Regions from separate parts of the Conexibacter stalactiti genome, predicted to be linked through region 1. Evidence: riboswitches for the same ligand, from Rfam matches in the RefSeq annotation. Region 1 holds a riboswitch; the other holds the start of a gene.

Region 1 (7,779 bases):
CCGCAGAGACCGCATCACCCGTTCCTCGCGCGTGCGCCTGCTCGCCAAGCAGGTCGCCGCGGGCGAGTACAGAGTCGATCCCGAGAAGCTCGCCGACGTGCTCGTCGAGCGCGCGCAGTTCCATCAGCGCGTGAAGGCCGACCTGCTCGCGCAGCGTTCGGCGTCGGAGCTGTGATCCCGGCGCCGGCGTGCGCCGGCGCACGCCTCACCCGCGCCCGTGCGGCCTGACGATCAGGGCAGGCCATGCGGGCGCGGCGATGCGCGCCGCTACGATGGAGGCAGATGCGGCGACGTTCGATGTTCGTGAGATCCGCGCTGATCGTCGCCGCCACGGCAGCGTTCGGCGCAACCCCGGCGATCGCGGCCGGGCAGCTCCAGGGGACGCTCGCCGTGCAGGCGATCGCGCCCCCGACCGCTGACCTGCAACCGGTCTCCGTGACCGCGCAGGCGACGATCTCCAACGTCTGTGACGGCGCCACCTTCTGCGGCTACGCCCCGAAGGTCACGACGATCGCGGCGACCGCCCAGTGCTCGCCGCAGGCGACCTCCTCCAGCTGGGCCGGCGACGCCCTCAGCGACGCGCAGGGCCGCAGACCGCAGTCGTTCACGGCCACGTGGCAGGAGCGGCCGTGGATCTACGCGGGCCCCAAGCGGGCCTGCCTCTACGCCTTCGACGGCAGCAGCGACGTGCTCGTCGCCGAGACGACCTACACCGTTCCCGGCGTCCCCTCGCCGACGCCGCTGAGACCTGACCCGACCGGCGCCGACCTGATCAGAACCGCGATCCCGCGCTCGGTCGGCGTGCGCCGCGCCTACGGCTACCGGCTCAGCAGCGCCAACGTTCCGCGCGCGGTCGGCGCCAAGCGCTTCGCGGTGCTCGCGCGCACGGCGGCGAAGCGCTGGGGTCTGCGCGAGGTCGGCACGACCCGCGCCGCGCCGCGCTCCGGTGACGGCCGCGACACTGTCGGCTTCGCGCGCGACGTGCCGAGAGTGGCGCTCGGGGTCACCAGAATCCGCTCGGTCCGCTACTACCGCCGCGTCGGCGGCGTCACGCGCATCGTGAGAGAGCGCGTCGTCGAGCGCGACCTCAGCCTCGCGGTCGGCGTCGCCTGGCATGTCGGCCCTGGCGCGCCGCCATCCGACAAGGTCGACCTGCAGACGGTGGTCGTCCATGAGCTCGGCCACTACGCCGGCAACGGCCACGTGCGCGACTGCGCCAACAGCCCGATGTGGACCGGCCTGCGGCCCGGCGAGTGGTGGTACAGCCGCAGCGACTGGTTCCAGTTCGGCTGCAGCAACGCGCCCGGCGCGACCGCGACGCCGACGGCAGCGACCAGCTCGCTGCGCTCGGTCCCGGGCGCCGGCGACGCCCGTCCGCTGCTGGTGCAGCGGACGGTGCGCAAGGTCTTCCTCGACTGAGGCCGCCGCGCGGCGGCCTCAGCGGCGCGGCGTGGCGCTCAGACCCGCCCGGCGGCGACGGCGGCCTGCTCGGCCTGCTCCAGCTGCTCCTCGACGAGCGCGAGGCCGGCATCCCAGAAGCCCGGGTCGGTCAGGTCGAGGCCGACCAGCCTGCCCAGCTCCTCCGGCGCCAGCGAGCCGCCGGCCGACAGCATCTTGAGGTAGTCGGGCACGAACGACGCGCCCTCCTGCTCGTAGCGACGGTAGACCGACAACGCCAGCAGCTGCCCGTAGGCGTACGCGTAGACGTAGCCCGGCGTGTTGATGAAGTGGGGGATGTAGGACCACCACGTCTTGTAGCCGTCGGTGATCTCGACGGCGTCGCCGAACAGCTCCTCCTGCGTCTTCTCCCACAGCGCGCCGAACTGCTCGACCGGCAGCTCGCCCTGTTCGCGGCGGGCGGTGTGGATCTCCTGCTCGAAGTTGTGCATCGCCGTCTGGCGGAAGACGGTCGCGATCGCGCCCTCGATCGACTCAGACAGCAGCGACAGCCGCGAGGCCGGCGTCGCGGCGGCGTCGAGCAGCCGGCCGAAGACGAGCGTCTCGCCGAAGACTGACGCCGTCTCCGCGAGCGTCAGCGGCGTGCTCTGGTGGAAGACGCCCTGCGGCGCCGCGAGCGCCGCGTGGACGCCGTGGCCGAGCTCGTGCGCGAGCGTCAGCACGTCGCGGCGGCGGGCGGTGTAGTTCAACAGCACGTAGGGGTGGGCTGACGGCACGGTGTAGGAGCAGAACGCCCCGCCGCGCTTGCCGGGCCGCACCGGCGCGTCGATCCACTGCTCGTCGAAGAACCGTCTCGCGAGCGCGCCGAGGTCAGGCGTGAAGGAGCCGTAGGCGTCGAGCACCAGCTCGCGCGCCTCGCTCCAGGTGAAGCGCTCGTCGGTGTCGGAGACGGTCGCCGCGCGGTCGTAGTCGGCGAGCTTGTCGACGCCGAGCAGTCTCGCCTTCAGCTTGTACCAGCGCTGCGGCACGTCGAAGCGGTTGCGCACGGCGGTGACGAGCGCCTGGACCGACTCGTCGCTGGCCTCGTTGGCGAGGTTGCGCGCGGTCAGCCAGTTGGGGTAGCTGCGCAGGCGGTCGTCGACGGCCTTGTCATGCAGCAGCGTGTTGAAGATGTAGGCGCGCGTGCGCAGGCCCGGCTTGAGCGCCTCCGTGACGGCCTCGGCGGCGCCGCGGCGCTCATCGCGGTCGGGGCCCGACAGCAGCGCCAGCGCCTGCTCCAGCGAGACCTTCTCCTCCTGCGCCGGCAGCTGCACCTCCAGTGCCGACATCAGCTCGGCGAACAGGCGCGTCCACGCGCTCGCGCCGCTGATCCCCTTCTCCGCGAGGATCCGCTCCTCCGGCTCGGTCAGCAGGTAGGGGCGGTAGCGTCGCTCGGTGCGCAGGTAGTGGGCGAAGAACTCGTTGCCCTCGCCGCTCAGCAGCTCCTCGGCACGCTCGTCGGGCAGTTCGGCCCACTCCAGCTCGAAGAACAGCAGCGAGGTCTGGATCGCCGTCGCGCGCTCCTGCACGTGCTGGAGCAGCGCGCCGATCGCCGGATCGGCGGTGTCGACGGCGAAGCGCAGCGAGGCGTACGAGCCGGCGCGGCCGACGAGGTCGTGCAGCTCGGCCAGCTCGGTCATCGCGGCGCGCAGGCCGGCGGCGTCGAGCTCAGACAGTCTGCCGGCGTAGCGGGCGGCGAACGCCTCGGCACGCTCGGCGCCTTGCGCGAGCAGGCTGCGAACGCCCTCCTCGCCCTGTCCGTCGACGAGCGGGTCGAGGTTCCAAGCGACGCCGGCGACCTCGTCGTCCGCGGGCTCCTGGTTGGTGGCGGCAAGGGTCGTCATCGGCTCAGCTTAGAACCTGCTCCAAAAGCCCGCCGGCGAGCCTGCAATCTCGCGTGCAGGGGCAGGGGCGACGGCCGTTGCGGCGGCGCCCGCCGCGGCGATCTGCGATTCTGTCCGCTCAGACAGACGCATATCGCCGAGTTCCTGTCGTCCTGGACGACGGGGAGCGGGGGACCCACTCGGGCCGGATCCGTCCGGCCCACGGGGCGAATCGCCACCAGCCACTCCGCCATCGGAGGGCTTCGGAGGCGTAGCGCATCTTTCAGCGCGAGCCCGTCAGCTCACCTCGTAGGCATCGAAAGAGACCACATGGAGGTTCCATGCCTGCGACCTGTCCCGACGTGGACGCTGACGACCTTTCCCGCGGCGAGCGCTTCGAGCGCTCGCGAGAACGCTCGCACGCGCGGCGCCTGCTGGCGCTGCGCCGCCGACGCCGTCAGCGCGGCTCGCGCAGCCTCGCGGTCGTGCTGGCCGCGGCGCTGACGATCGGCAGCGGCGGCGCCTTCGCGGCGACGGCCGGCGACGGCGGCGGCTCCAGCGGCGTGCTCAAGCGCGGCAGCAGCGGGCCGGTCGTCGTGCAGTTGCAACAGAAGCTCGGGATCCCGGCCGACGGCGCCTTCGGGCCGCAGACGGAGAAGGCGGTGCGCCGCTATCAGGGTTCCAAGGGCCTCGAGGTCGACGGCGTCGTCGGCTCCCAGACGGCGCAGTCACTCGGGATCAGCCTCGCGACCGCGAAGGCGCAGTCGCTGCGCAGCAGCGGGGGCGGGGGCGGGGGAGGCGGCAACGTCAAGCTGCCGGCGATCCTCGACTCGATCGCGCAGTGCGAGTCCGGCGGCGACCCGCGCGCGATCTCGTCCGACGGGACCTACCGCGGCAAGTACCAGTTCGACCGCTCGACGTGGGCGTCGTACGGCCCCGCCGGCGATCCGGCGCGCGCCTCCGAGGCCGAGCAGGACCGTCGCGCGCTGAAGCTCTACAAGGCCCGCGGCACGTCGCCGTGGCCCAACTGCGCATAGCTCGCCCGTCGAGCTAGTCGATCCCCGGGGCGCTCGCGGGCGGGTCGCCCCGGAGGATCCAGGCGCCGTCGTCGCGGCGCTCGACGACTCTGCGCCGCGTCAGGTCCGACAGCGCCGTCGTCACCGACGGCCGTTGAGCCCCGATCAGCCGGCCGAGCACCTGATGGGTCAGCGGCAGCTCCAGCACGACGCCGTCGGGGCTGACGCGACCCCAGCGGTCGGCGAGGCCCCAGAAGAGCAGCTCCAGACGGGCGTCGACGCGCGTCAGGTGGCTCGTCGCCTGCGATGTCGCCAGCTCGGCGGAGCGCCGCACCGCGCGCGCCGCGACGGCGCTGACGAGCTCCGGCCAGCGGCCGAGGATCGCGGTGATGCGACGGTCGAGCACCGCGAGGCGGACCGGCTGCAGCGCCGTCCAGACGACGTCGGGGCGGACCGTCACGACCTCGCGCTCCCAGTCCCACGGCCGCAGCAGGTCGCCGCGGCCGAGCAGCTCGGTGCAGGCGGCGCGCGCGAAGGTGACGTCCCGCATCAGCAGCCCGTCGAGCACGAGCAGGCCGAAATGGCCGCTGCCGCCGTCGGCCGGCCTGGTCGGTTCCCAGATCCCGGGCGCGACCGTCTCGACCGCAGCGATCGCGTGGCGCGTGGCGAGCTGCAGGCTCGTCGGATCGAGCCCGGCAGCAAGCTCGGGGTCCTCCTCGAGGACCCGTACGAAGGCGTTCCCGCTCGACATCGGGAAACAGCGTATTGGCGTACGGACAACACTGCCACAGCGAACCGTCTTGACGTGGCGTCTGACAGTGCGTCAGAAATCAGTGCGTGGGCGCGCGTGGTGGAACGTGGTTCCGGGCGCGCCCGCTCCGAACGGGGCTCTCAGGCGCGCGAGGCCAGGCGTGCGCGCAGACGCTCGCCGCCGTCGGCGACCGCTTCGACGTCGAGCTCGTCGGTGAGACGCTCCAGCAGGCAGCCGAGCCCGGGCAGCTCGGTGTCGCGCACGAGCTGCTGCGCGCCGCCCAGCACGAGCGGCCCGATCAGGAGGTCGAAGCCCTGCTCGTGCTCGTCGATCGCGATCTGCGCGTTGCCGCTGCCGTCGAAGGCGTGCGCGCCGGCGGCGCCGGCGATCGCGTCGCTGACGATCTGCGCGTCGGAGAGGCGGTCGATCGAGAAGTCCGCGCGGGCGGCGACGAGCGAGACGACACGGCCGAGCACGGCGGCCGAGTGGTCGCCGGGGGCAAGCGTCAGCGCGACCCCCTGCGGCGGCGCGACGGCGTCGCGTGAGAGCTGCACGAGCAGCGGCGGCGCCTCCTCCTCGAGGTCGAGGTCGAACGCCATCTTCACCTCGGTGCCATGGCGGCCGCCGGCGATCCCGAACTCGTCCGACAGCGAGGCGATCAGCGCCAGGCCGAAGCCGAGCGGCGGACCGTCGCCCTCGGAGGGCAGCGGTCGCAGGCCGTGGCCGCGGTCGCGCACCGACACCACGAGCCGGTCGTGCTCGACCGACATCGCCACGTCGAGCGGGCCGTCGTGGTTCTCGTAGGCGTGCACGACGGCGTTGGTGCACGCCTCCGTGATCGCGATCTTCATGTCGGCGGCGCGCGCCGGGTCGATCCGCAGGCTGTCGGCGAGGCCGGCCAGCGCCTGTCGCACGAGCGCGACGTTGGCAGGGACCGCGGGCAGGCTGAAGCGGACGTCTGGACCCCCGCCTCCGGCGGCGGGTGGAGACGTGCTTCCCGTCGCCGTAGAGGTGCTGGTGCCTTCGCTCACGTCATCACCCCGTATGAGCGCTGGCGCGCATCGTCAAACCTGCATGTCAGGAGAAGCTGTCGGATCTCCAACCGCTGACGCAGATTTGATGACGGCGCCGTCACGGCGGCCCAGTGTAGTGATCCTGCGCGCGCGACCCTGACACCGCAGGTCGATCGCGTAGCATCGCCGGCCGTGGAGATCACCGGACCGACCCTCACGCTGCGCTTCGCGACCGCCGACGACGCCCCGGCGCTGTTCGAGCTGGCGAGCGATCCGCAGGTCACCAGATACTTCTCCTGGGGCCCGTACACGAGCATCGAGCAGCCGCTCGCCTACATCGACCGGCTCGCCGCCCAGCGCGAACAGGGCGAGCAGCTCGACGTGCTCGTCGTCCACCACGAGGCGGGACCGATCGGCGTCACCGGCCTGGTCGAGTTCTCGCACCGCGACCGGCGCGCGATCGTCGGCTCGTGGCTCGGCCGCGCGTGGTGGGGCAGCGGCGCGAACACGGAGGCGAAGGCGCTGATCGCGCGACTCGCCTTCGAGCACCTCGGGCTCGACCGCGTCGGCGCCTATGCCGACGTCGACAACGCGCGCTCGCAGGCGGCGCTGGCGAAGGTCGGCTTCGTGCGCGAAGGCGTCCTGCGCAGCTGGCATCGCCACGGCGACACCGTCCACGACGTGTGGATGTACGGCCTGCTCAGAGACGACTTCGCGCGCTCGCCGCTGGCGGCGATCCCCGGCGAGCTGCGCGGGGATCTGCCGCCTGCGTTCGTCGTCGTTCAGCCGCCGAAGGGCGAGGGGCCGGGCGCCGGCGCGGCCGGGGCCGGCGGCGTGGCCGCGTCGCCGTCGTCAGCCGACAGCGGCGGGTAGGTCTCGGTCACCAGCAGGTGGTACGCGTTGCCGCGCTGGATGTAGGCGACGCCCATCTTCTGCACGTCCCAGAGGCCCTTCGGCGCCTTGCCGGTGATCACGACCACGACCCACAGCAGGATCCCGACGATCTCGACGAGGATGTTGAAGAGGTAGATCATGATCAGCACCGGGATCACGAGGATGATCCGGAACAGCGTCTTGACGCGGCTGTACTCCGCCTGCGCCTCGGGCACGATCAGCCGGATCGGATAGTCCGGGTGGTCGTCCCCGTCGAACGGCGGGAAGACGTCGGTCATCAGCCAGAACCATCCGTTCAAGCGAGTGCTGAAGCGGAGGTACTTCGCGACCAGGTCGTAGGCGAACTCCGGATAACGACCGGTGAAGACGATCGAGAACCACCCGACGATGACGCCTATGAAGGCGGCCAGGCCCCAGACGATCGACATCAGGAACCACGGGATCGCGACGATGATCCGGAAGAACGTCGTCAGCCGGCTCTGCTGCTCTCTGTAGTCGGCCTGGAACAGAACTGGGTACGCCATGTGGGGGAGCCTCCTGAGGGGCCGGTGCGGATTGGAACGTCTCGGTCTCGTCATCGGAGTTCCGTTAGACGTTCTTTAGGCGCCGTATCGAACCACTGACGGCGGCGGAAGATGTGAAGAAACGCACGAGCGGCCCCGGCGGCGCCGCCCGGCCCTGTCAGCTGCGGCGCGCTTCCCAGCTGAAGCCGCGGATCGCGAGCACCACGCCGGCGACCGTCCAGGCGACGATCACGCCGACCGAGGCCATCTGGTCGCCGATCCCCTCGCCGGTCACCATCGCGGCCGAGAGGCCGTCGATCAGGTGCGTCAGCGGCAGCGCCT
Region 2 (7,779 bases), on a different contig from region 1:
AGCCGATGGGCTTCTACCCGCCCGACGCGCTCGTGCACGAGGCGCAGCGGCGCGGGATCGAGGTGCTCGCGCCGGAGATCAACGCGAGCGAGACCGAGTGCACCTCCCACACCGGGGACGACGGGAAGGTGCGCGTTCGGATCGGCCTCGGCTACGTGCGCGGCGTGCAGCCGCACGACGCCGAGGCGCTCGTCGCCGCGCGCCGGGCCGGCGGGCCGTTCCGCGAGGTCGCCGACCTCGCTGCGCGCGCAGGCGCCGGTCGCCCTGCGCTGGAGGCGCTCGCCTGGTCGGGCGCCTGCGACGTGCTCGCCGGCGGCGATCGCCGCGTCGCGCTGTGGCGGCTCGGCGTCGCGGTGCCCGGCCGCCGCGTGCCGGGCGGCACGCAGCTGGCGCTCCCGCTGGAGCTGCCGGGGGCGCCGGAGCTGCGCCAGCTCGGCGCCTGGGACGGGATGCTCGCCGACTACGACACGACCGGGCTGACCGCGCGCGCCCACCCGCTGAGACTGCTGCGCCCGCGGCTGCCGCGCGATGTCGTCACCAGCCGCGAGCTGGCGTCGCTGCCGCACGGCGCGACGGTCAAGCTCGGTGGGATGGTCGTCGCGCGGCAGCGGCCGGGCACCGCGCGCGGGATCGTCTTCCTGCTGGTCGAGGACGAGCACGGCACCGTCAACCTCGTCGTGCGGCCGGAGCTGTACGAGACCAGACGCCTGACCGTCCGCACCGAGCCGCTGGTGCTGGTGGAGGGGACGCTGGAGCGGCTGCCGGCGGCCGGCGGCGGCATCAGCATCCTGCTGGCGCGGATCGCTCCGCTCGACATACCGGACGCGCGCATGGGCAAGGTGATCGCGAAGGACTTCTCGCCGCTCGACGAGGCCGAGCGCCACGCGATCGAGCAGCACGAGCAGCAGCGCGCGGCGGCCGGCGGCGGCTCCGCGCGCGACTTCCGCGGCGTCGCGCCTGAGACGATGAACTTCGGCCGGGGGCGCAGCCGCAATCGCAGCCGCTGAGAGCGCGCGCTGACGCGACACAACAGTTCGCCCTTCCATTCCATGGTGGGTTCCGGATAGGGTCGCTCCGATGCTCGCAACCGTGGTGTTTCTCGCGTTCTGGGTGGTCGTCGGACTCGGGCTCTTCTTCCTCGCCGTGCGCGGAGGCCCGCGCGGCGTGCGCGCGACGCTCCAGTCGCAGAAGCCCGGCGCCCGCACCTTCGCCGTCATCGCCTTCACCGTCTTCTACGTCGCTGTCGGGATCGCCGTCCCGGCGCTGTTCATATTCGGCGACCGCGACAGCGCCGACGCCCACATAAACGGGACGACGATCGAGCTGACGAAGCAGGAGGAGGAGGGGCGGGCGCTGTTCGGCACCGGCTGCGCGAACTGCCACACGCTCGCCGCCGCCGAGGCCGTCGGCAAGGTCGGTCCGAACCTCGACGTGCTCAAGCCGCCGCAGGAGCTGACCTACGACGCGATCGTCAGAGGCCGCCAGCGCGGCGGCGGCACGATGCCCGCCGGCATCTACTCCGGCGCCGAGGCCGAGGCCGTCGCCGCCTTCGTCGGCGCGACCGCCGGCCGCTGACGCCCGCGCGGCGGCCGCCTCGCGGCCGCGCGTGCGCCCTGCCGCGAGTGCGCACACCGCGCGTGTGTCACACCGCGAGTGCGTCGCACCGCGCGTGCGTCCTGCCGCGCGCGCGGGTACCCTCGCCGACATGGACACCGCGCATGCCCGTGAGCTGCTGGCCCGCGAACGCGCTCGCGTCGAGCGCGAGCTGGCCGGCCTGATCCCGCCCGGCGGCGAGAAGCAGGAGCTGACGCACCTCGACCAGCATCTCGCCGACGGTGGAACGGAGCTGTTCGAGCGGGAGCGCGACGCCGGCTTCGTCGAGCAGCTGCGCGAGGAGCTGGCGGCGATCGAACGCGCCGAACAGCGCCTCGCCGACGGCAGCTACGGCCGCTCGGTGCAGAGCGGCGAGCCGATCCCCGACGCGCGCCTCGAAGCGGTCCCGTGGGCGGAGCGGACCGTCGCCGAACAGGCCGCCTACGAGCGCAGCTGAGCGGCCGGCGCCAGGTGCCTCGCGCGCCGCTTGGCCGCGCGCGCACGCGCCACCGCCGCGTCATCGGCGCCCGTGCAGCCCGCTTGAGGCCGCGTGCCACAAGAAGCCCGCATTTTCCGACCGAGGCTTTCCATAAGATCCACCGGATGCAGGTCAGAATCTGCAAGCCGTTGGTAGGATCGCCGTGTCATACCGCTGAATTCCCGTCTGCCGCACGGGAAGCGGGGGACCCACGACAACGGGGCGAATCGCGCGTCCGCGCATAGCGCCGCTCTTTCGGTGCGAGCCCGTCAGCTAACCCCGCAAGCTCGAGAAAGAGGACCGACAGAGATGCCAACCGCAGAGGCGCCGTCACGCGCCGGTCGCAGCGCGAGCCAGCAGGGCGAGCGCCGCACGATCGTCATCAGGGGCCAGGTCGCGCCGCCGCCGACCCGCCGTCATGACTACGAGTACGAGACGACCGCGCGTCGTCATCGCCCCCGTCGCGCGAGCGAGCGGATCGCCGGAAGCCGTCCCGACCGTGCCGCGATGTACGCGGTGCTGATGGGCGTCTTCCTGATCCTCGTCGCCATCCTCACCGCCTCCGGCGCCTGACAAACGCGCTGGCCGTGGAGCCGGCGCGACAAGGGGCGAGCGCAATCGGCCGTCCGCCCCCATAGCCGGCGCAAAAGGAACCGTGAGCCTGGGTTTAGGTCCCGCTCGTATAAGGGGGGCGAGAACCTCTACGACCCGGGTGCGCGCCATGAAGACTCCGATGAGTCGGTTCCAGATCCACGACGACCTCACAGCACCGGAAGGCTCGGTCCCTGTCCTGCGCGGCGCCCTGGCGACCGGCGGCCAACTGCCCAACTTCGTCGGCGCCCTCGCCGGCTCCCCGGCCGCCCTGCGCGGCTACGCGCGCTTTCGCAGCGAGCTGCGTCACGGCCACCTCTCCGCCGCCACGCTGGAGCGGATCGCGCTCGCGGTCGCGGAGGAGCGCGGCTCACAGCCCGGCATAGCGATGCATTCGCGTGCCGCCCGCGCCGCCGGCCTCGGTCTCGACGAGGTCGCGCTGGCACGCGACTTCGACTCCGGCGACGCGAAGGAGGCGGCGCTGCTGCGCTACCTGCGCGCGCTCGTCGTCGACGGCAGACCGCCGCTGCACCTGCACGAGGAGGCGCGCGAGCTGGGCTGGGAGGACGAGGAGATCCTCGAGGCGATCGCGACCGTCGCGCTCGAATCGCTCGCGGCGATGGTCAACGTCGCCGGCGAGGTGCCGGTCGACGGCTCGATCGAGCAGTCGCGCACGCTGCGCGCCGCCTGACATCGCCCGCATGGCCAGGGGGCCGATGCGGGCGTAAGCTGTGCTCGATGGCGGTCGAGCAGGCATCGGAGCGGAACGCGGCATGCGCCGCCGGCGACCCCGCCGGTGCCGACAGCGCCGCCGACGCCTGCTGCCCGCACTACCACGAGGCGATCGAGTTCCTCGGCAAGCGCTGGACCGGCGCGATCGTGCGCGTGCTGATGAACCGCTCGCCGCAGCGCTTCAGCGAGATCGCCAACGCCGTCCCGGAGCTGTCGGACCGGCTGCTGTCGGAGCGGATGAAGGAGCTGGAGGCGCGCGGCGTCGTCGCGCGCACCGTCTCGCCGCCCCCGCCGGCGCCCCCGACCCGGGTCGAGTACGCGCTCACGCCGATGGGACGCGAGCTGGAGCCGGCGCTGGCCGCGCTGGAGTCGTGGGCCCAACGCTGGCTGCCCGGCTGTGCCGACGCCCCGTCGCGGTAGGCTCCAATTCCCGTCGCCACGCCCGAAATTGACCCCAGGAGCCCTTCGACATGACTGACGCCGCGCCGCCGCTTACCCCTGACGACGTGCTGCGTCTCGTGCAGGAGCGCGACATCCGCTTCATCCGCCTCTGGTTCACCGACATCCTCGGTCAGCTGAAGGCGTTCTCGATCAACACCAGCGAGCTGTCCGACGCCTTCGAGGGCGGGATGGGCTTCGACGGCTCCTCGATCACCGGCTTCAACGCCGTCGAGGAGTCGGACATGATCGCGCTGCCCGACGCCTCGACCTTCGCCTCGCTGCCGTGGCGGCCGGAGGAGCAGGGCGTCGCGCGCATGTACTGCGACATCAAGACGCCTGAGCAGACGCCGTACGAGGGCGACCCGCGCCACGTGCTGCGGCGCGCGCTCGACCGTGCGAAGGCGATGGGCTTCGACGACTTCATGGTCGGCCCCGAGCTGGAGTACTTCTACTTCAGAGACGCGAGGGACCCGACGCCGATCGACGAGGGCGGCTACTTCGACCTCACGACGCTCGACGCCGGCTCCGACCTGCGCCGCGAGACCGTGCTCGCGCTCGAGCAGCTCGGCATCCACGTCGAGTACACCCATCACGAGGTCGGTCCCTCGCAGCACGAGATCGACATGCGCTACGCCTCGGCGCTGAAGATGGCCGACGACTGCATGACCTACCGCATCACGGTCAAGGAGTACGCGCGCAAGTACGGCCTCCACGCGACCTTCATGCCGAAGCCGCTGTTCGGCGAGAACGGCTCGGGCATGCACACCCACCTGTCGCTCTTCAAGGACGGCAGAAACGCCTTCTACGACCCCAACGACCAGTACTACCTGTCGGACGTCGCGAAGGCCTTCATCGCCGGCCAGCTGCGTCACGCGCGCGAGATGAGCGCGATCTTCGCCCAGTGGGTCAACTCCTACAAGCGGCTGGTGCCGGGCTACGAGGCGCCGGTCTACGTCGCCTGGTCGCGCCGCAACCGCTCCGCGCTCGTGCGCGTGCCGATGTACCACCCCGGCAAGGAGCAGACGACGCGGATGGAGCTGCGCTGCCCCGACCCGGCGTGCAACCCGTACCTGACGTTCGCGGTGCTGCTGCAGGCGGGCCTGGAGGGGATCGAGCACGGCTACGAGCTGCCGGAGCCGATGGAGAAGAACCTCTACCACCTCGCGCCCGACGAGCGCCGCCGCCTCGGGATCGAGCAGCTGCCCTCGACGCTCGGCGAGGCGATCGAGCTGACCGCCGACTCCGAGCTGGTGCTGCGCACGCTCGGCGAGCACATGTTCAACCGCTTCGTGGAGATCAAGCGGCAGGAGTGGGACGACTACCGCGTGCAGGTCACGCAGTGGGAGCTGGACCGCTACCTGCCGGTCCTCTAGCAAGGCTGCACGGGCCCGGCCCGGTCGCGCACCCGCAAGGGCGCGCGGCCGGGCCGAAGCCGCCCGCAGCAGCGTGCGATCAGTGGCCGGTCGGCGCGCTGAACGCGACGAGCGTGCTGTTGCTCGTGCAGTTGATGTTGACCTCGAAGGGGACGACCTTGCAGCGGTAGGCGACCCCTCTGACGGAGAATCTCTCGACCTGCTGGTACGCGTTGAAGCGCTTCAGCCAGGTTCTGGCGACGCCGGCCGCCTGCGGGCAGCCGAACGCGGGCGTGCTGCCGAGGCCGGTCGTCTCGATGATCAGACCGCCGACGCCGGTATGGATCCCGCCGCAGTTGAGCAGTCTCTCGGGCGTGCCGAACTTGAGGATCAGCTTGGCGCCCTTCGGCAGCGACTTGACGGCGCTCAGCTTCGACGTGAAGAGCGAGCCGCCGAGCGCGTAGTTCGGGTCGTAGAGGTCGTACGCGCCCGCGGTGTAGGCGGGCGTCGAGTTGACGCCGATCAGCTTCAGGTTGGTGCCGGGCAGCTCGATCTTCAGCGTCTTGGCGCTGGCGCCGCCTGCGAGGCTGATCGTCGCGGTGCAGCGCGCTTCGCTGCCCTTGCAGACGACGGTCTGGCTGCCGGCGGCCTGCGCGGCGGTCGGAGCGGCAAGCGCGCCCGCTGCAATCACGGCGAGGGGGGCGAGGCGGGCGAACTTCGTCAGCTTCATCTGGCGTCCTTCGGGTAGGGGATCGCCCTCTCATCGGCTGCGAGCGCCGATTCCATGAGCCCTGGTCAGGACGCTGCGGAGGAGGGCTTCCCCTCACCGGCCTCCGCCGCGGTCGCCGCGGCCGGCTCGTCCTCCTCCTCATCCTCGTCGTGCGCGGTCGCGAGGCGGTGGCCGAGCTCCGACGGCCACCAGACGCGGTCGCCGACGTCGAGCACGATCGCCGGCACCAGCACCGAGCGCACGACGAAGGTGTCGAGCAGGACGCCGACGGCGATCGTGAAGCCGATCTCGGTCAGCACGACGAGCGGCAGCACCGCGAGCGTCGAGAAGGTCCCCGCCAGCACGATCCCGGCCGAGGTGATCACCGCGCCGGTGACCGCGAGGCCGCGCACCGTCCCCAGCCGCGTGCCGTGCTCGTGCGCCTCCTCGCGCACGCGCACCATCAGGAAGATGTTGTAGTCGACGCCGAGCGCGACGAGGAAGATGAAGGCGAACAGCGGCAGCCCCGGATCGACCCCGGCGAAGCCGAACACCTGCATGAAGAAGAAGGCGCCGATCCCCAGCGCGGCCGCGTAGGAGAGGATCACGGTCGCCATCAGCAGCAGCGGCAGCAGCACGGCGCGCAGCACCAGCACCAGGATCAGGAAGACGACGACGAGCACGAGCGGCACGATCACGCGGTTGTCGCGCGCGGTCGAGACGCGCAGGTCGCGTTCCTCGGCGGTCGGGCCGCCGACCAGCACGTCGTCACCGCCGGCCGCCTTCGCCGCCTCGCGCAGCGGCGGGATCACGTCGAACGCCTGCTCGCTGTACGGGTCGGCCTCCAGCGTGACGGCGATCCGCACGCCCGACCGCGGGTCGCGCTCGACCGGCGCGACCTGCGCGACGCCCGGCACCGCGCTCAGCGCTCTGAGCACCGCGGCGACCCGCGCGGCGTCGGCGCCCGCGCTCGCGCCGCCGGCCTCGTCGCCGGGCGGCACGATCACGATCGTCGGGGCGTTGGCGCCGGCCGGGAACGACTGCGCGATCAGCTCCTGTCCCTCGACCGACTCGACCTGGTCGCGGAAGGAGTTGCCGCTCGTCAGGTCGGAGTTCATCTGCGTCAGGCCGAGGCAGAGCACCAGCAGCGCGACGGTCGTGCCGATCCAGACGCGCCGCGGCCGCACGCGGATCCGCTCGCCGAGCCGCCGCCACCAGCCGTGCGTCTCGTCGGTGCCGGCGCCGCCGTAGCGCGGCACGAACGGCCAGAAGGCGCGGCGGCCGGTGATCGCCAGCAGCGCCGGCAGCAGCGTCAGCATCGCGAGCATCGCCAGCGCGACGCCGAAGGCCGAGACCGGCCCCAGGCCGGCGGTGCCGTTGACCTCCGCCAGCGACAGGCACAGCAGCGCGGCGATCACGGTCAGGCCGGAGGCGAGCACCGCCGGGCCGGCGCGCCGCAGCGCGATCGCGACCGCCTCGTGCTTGTCCTCGTGGCGGCGCAGCTCCTCGCGATAGCGGGCGACGAGCAGCAGCGCGTAGTCGGTCCCGACGCCGAAGACGAGCACGGAGAGGATTCCGGAGGTCTGGCCGTTGATCGTGACGCCGGCCTCGGCGAGGAAGTAGCCGATCCCGCGCGCGATCACCTCGGCGAAGATCACGGTGAAGAGCGGGATCGCCCAGAAGATCGGGCTGCGGTAGATCAGGATCAGCAGCACGAAGACGAGCGACGCCGTCGCCAGCAGCAGCGTGCCGTTGATCTGCTCGAAGACCTTCACGGCGTCGGTCGAGAAGCCGGCCGGCCCGGTCACCTCGACCTGCAGGCCCAGAGGGACCGCTTCGTGGACGCGGTCGCGGAGCGCGTCGGTCGCGTCGATCAGCGTGTT

What was found. Region 1 has a riboswitch for cyclic di-AMP ahead of R7226_RS12795 (transglycosylase family protein). Riboswitches for the same ligand answer to the same signal wherever they lie in the genome.
Region 2: it holds a riboswitch for cyclic di-AMP, as region 1 does, so the genes downstream of both, R7226_RS08085 (hypothetical protein) here and R7226_RS12795 (transglycosylase family protein) in region 1, are expected to answer to the same signal.

Annotation. Positions count from the first base shown of each region.
Region 1 is NZ_JAWSTH010000029.1:16,127-23,905, reverse strand. Features, by position in the region: gene R7226_RS12810 (flagellar biosynthesis anti-sigma factor FlgM) at 1-175, shown strand, start outside; gene R7226_RS12805 (hypothetical protein) at 283-1,419, shown strand; gene R7226_RS12800 (M3 family oligoendopeptidase) at 1,458-3,281, opposite strand; cyclic di-AMP (ydaO/yuaA leader) riboswitch at 3,406-3,592, shown strand; gene R7226_RS12795 (transglycosylase family protein) at 3,602-4,297, shown strand; gene R7226_RS12790 (helix-turn-helix domain-containing protein) at 4,311-5,027, opposite strand; gene R7226_RS12785 (ATP-binding protein) at 5,168-6,058, opposite strand; gene R7226_RS12780 (GNAT family N-acetyltransferase) at 6,233-6,913, shown strand; gene R7226_RS12775 (DUF4389 domain-containing protein) at 6,823-7,458, opposite strand; gene R7226_RS12770 (ABC transporter permease) at 7,616-7,779, opposite strand, start outside.
Region 2 is NZ_JAWSTH010000015.1:4,758-12,536, forward strand. Features, by position in the region: gene R7226_RS08070 (DNA polymerase III subunit alpha) at 1-1,007, shown strand, start outside; gene R7226_RS08075 (c-type cytochrome) at 1,078-1,575, shown strand; gene R7226_RS08080 (TraR/DksA C4-type zinc finger protein) at 1,706-2,050, shown strand; cyclic di-AMP (ydaO/yuaA leader) riboswitch at 2,234-2,374, shown strand; gene R7226_RS08085 (hypothetical protein) at 2,381-2,644, shown strand; gene R7226_RS08090 (carboxymuconolactone decarboxylase family protein) at 2,805-3,353, shown strand; gene R7226_RS08095 (winged helix-turn-helix transcriptional regulator) at 3,401-3,814, shown strand; gene R7226_RS08100 (glutamine synthetase family protein) at 3,865-5,208, shown strand; gene R7226_RS08105 (hypothetical protein) at 5,288-5,917, opposite strand; gene R7226_RS08110 (MMPL family transporter) at 5,983-7,779, opposite strand, start outside.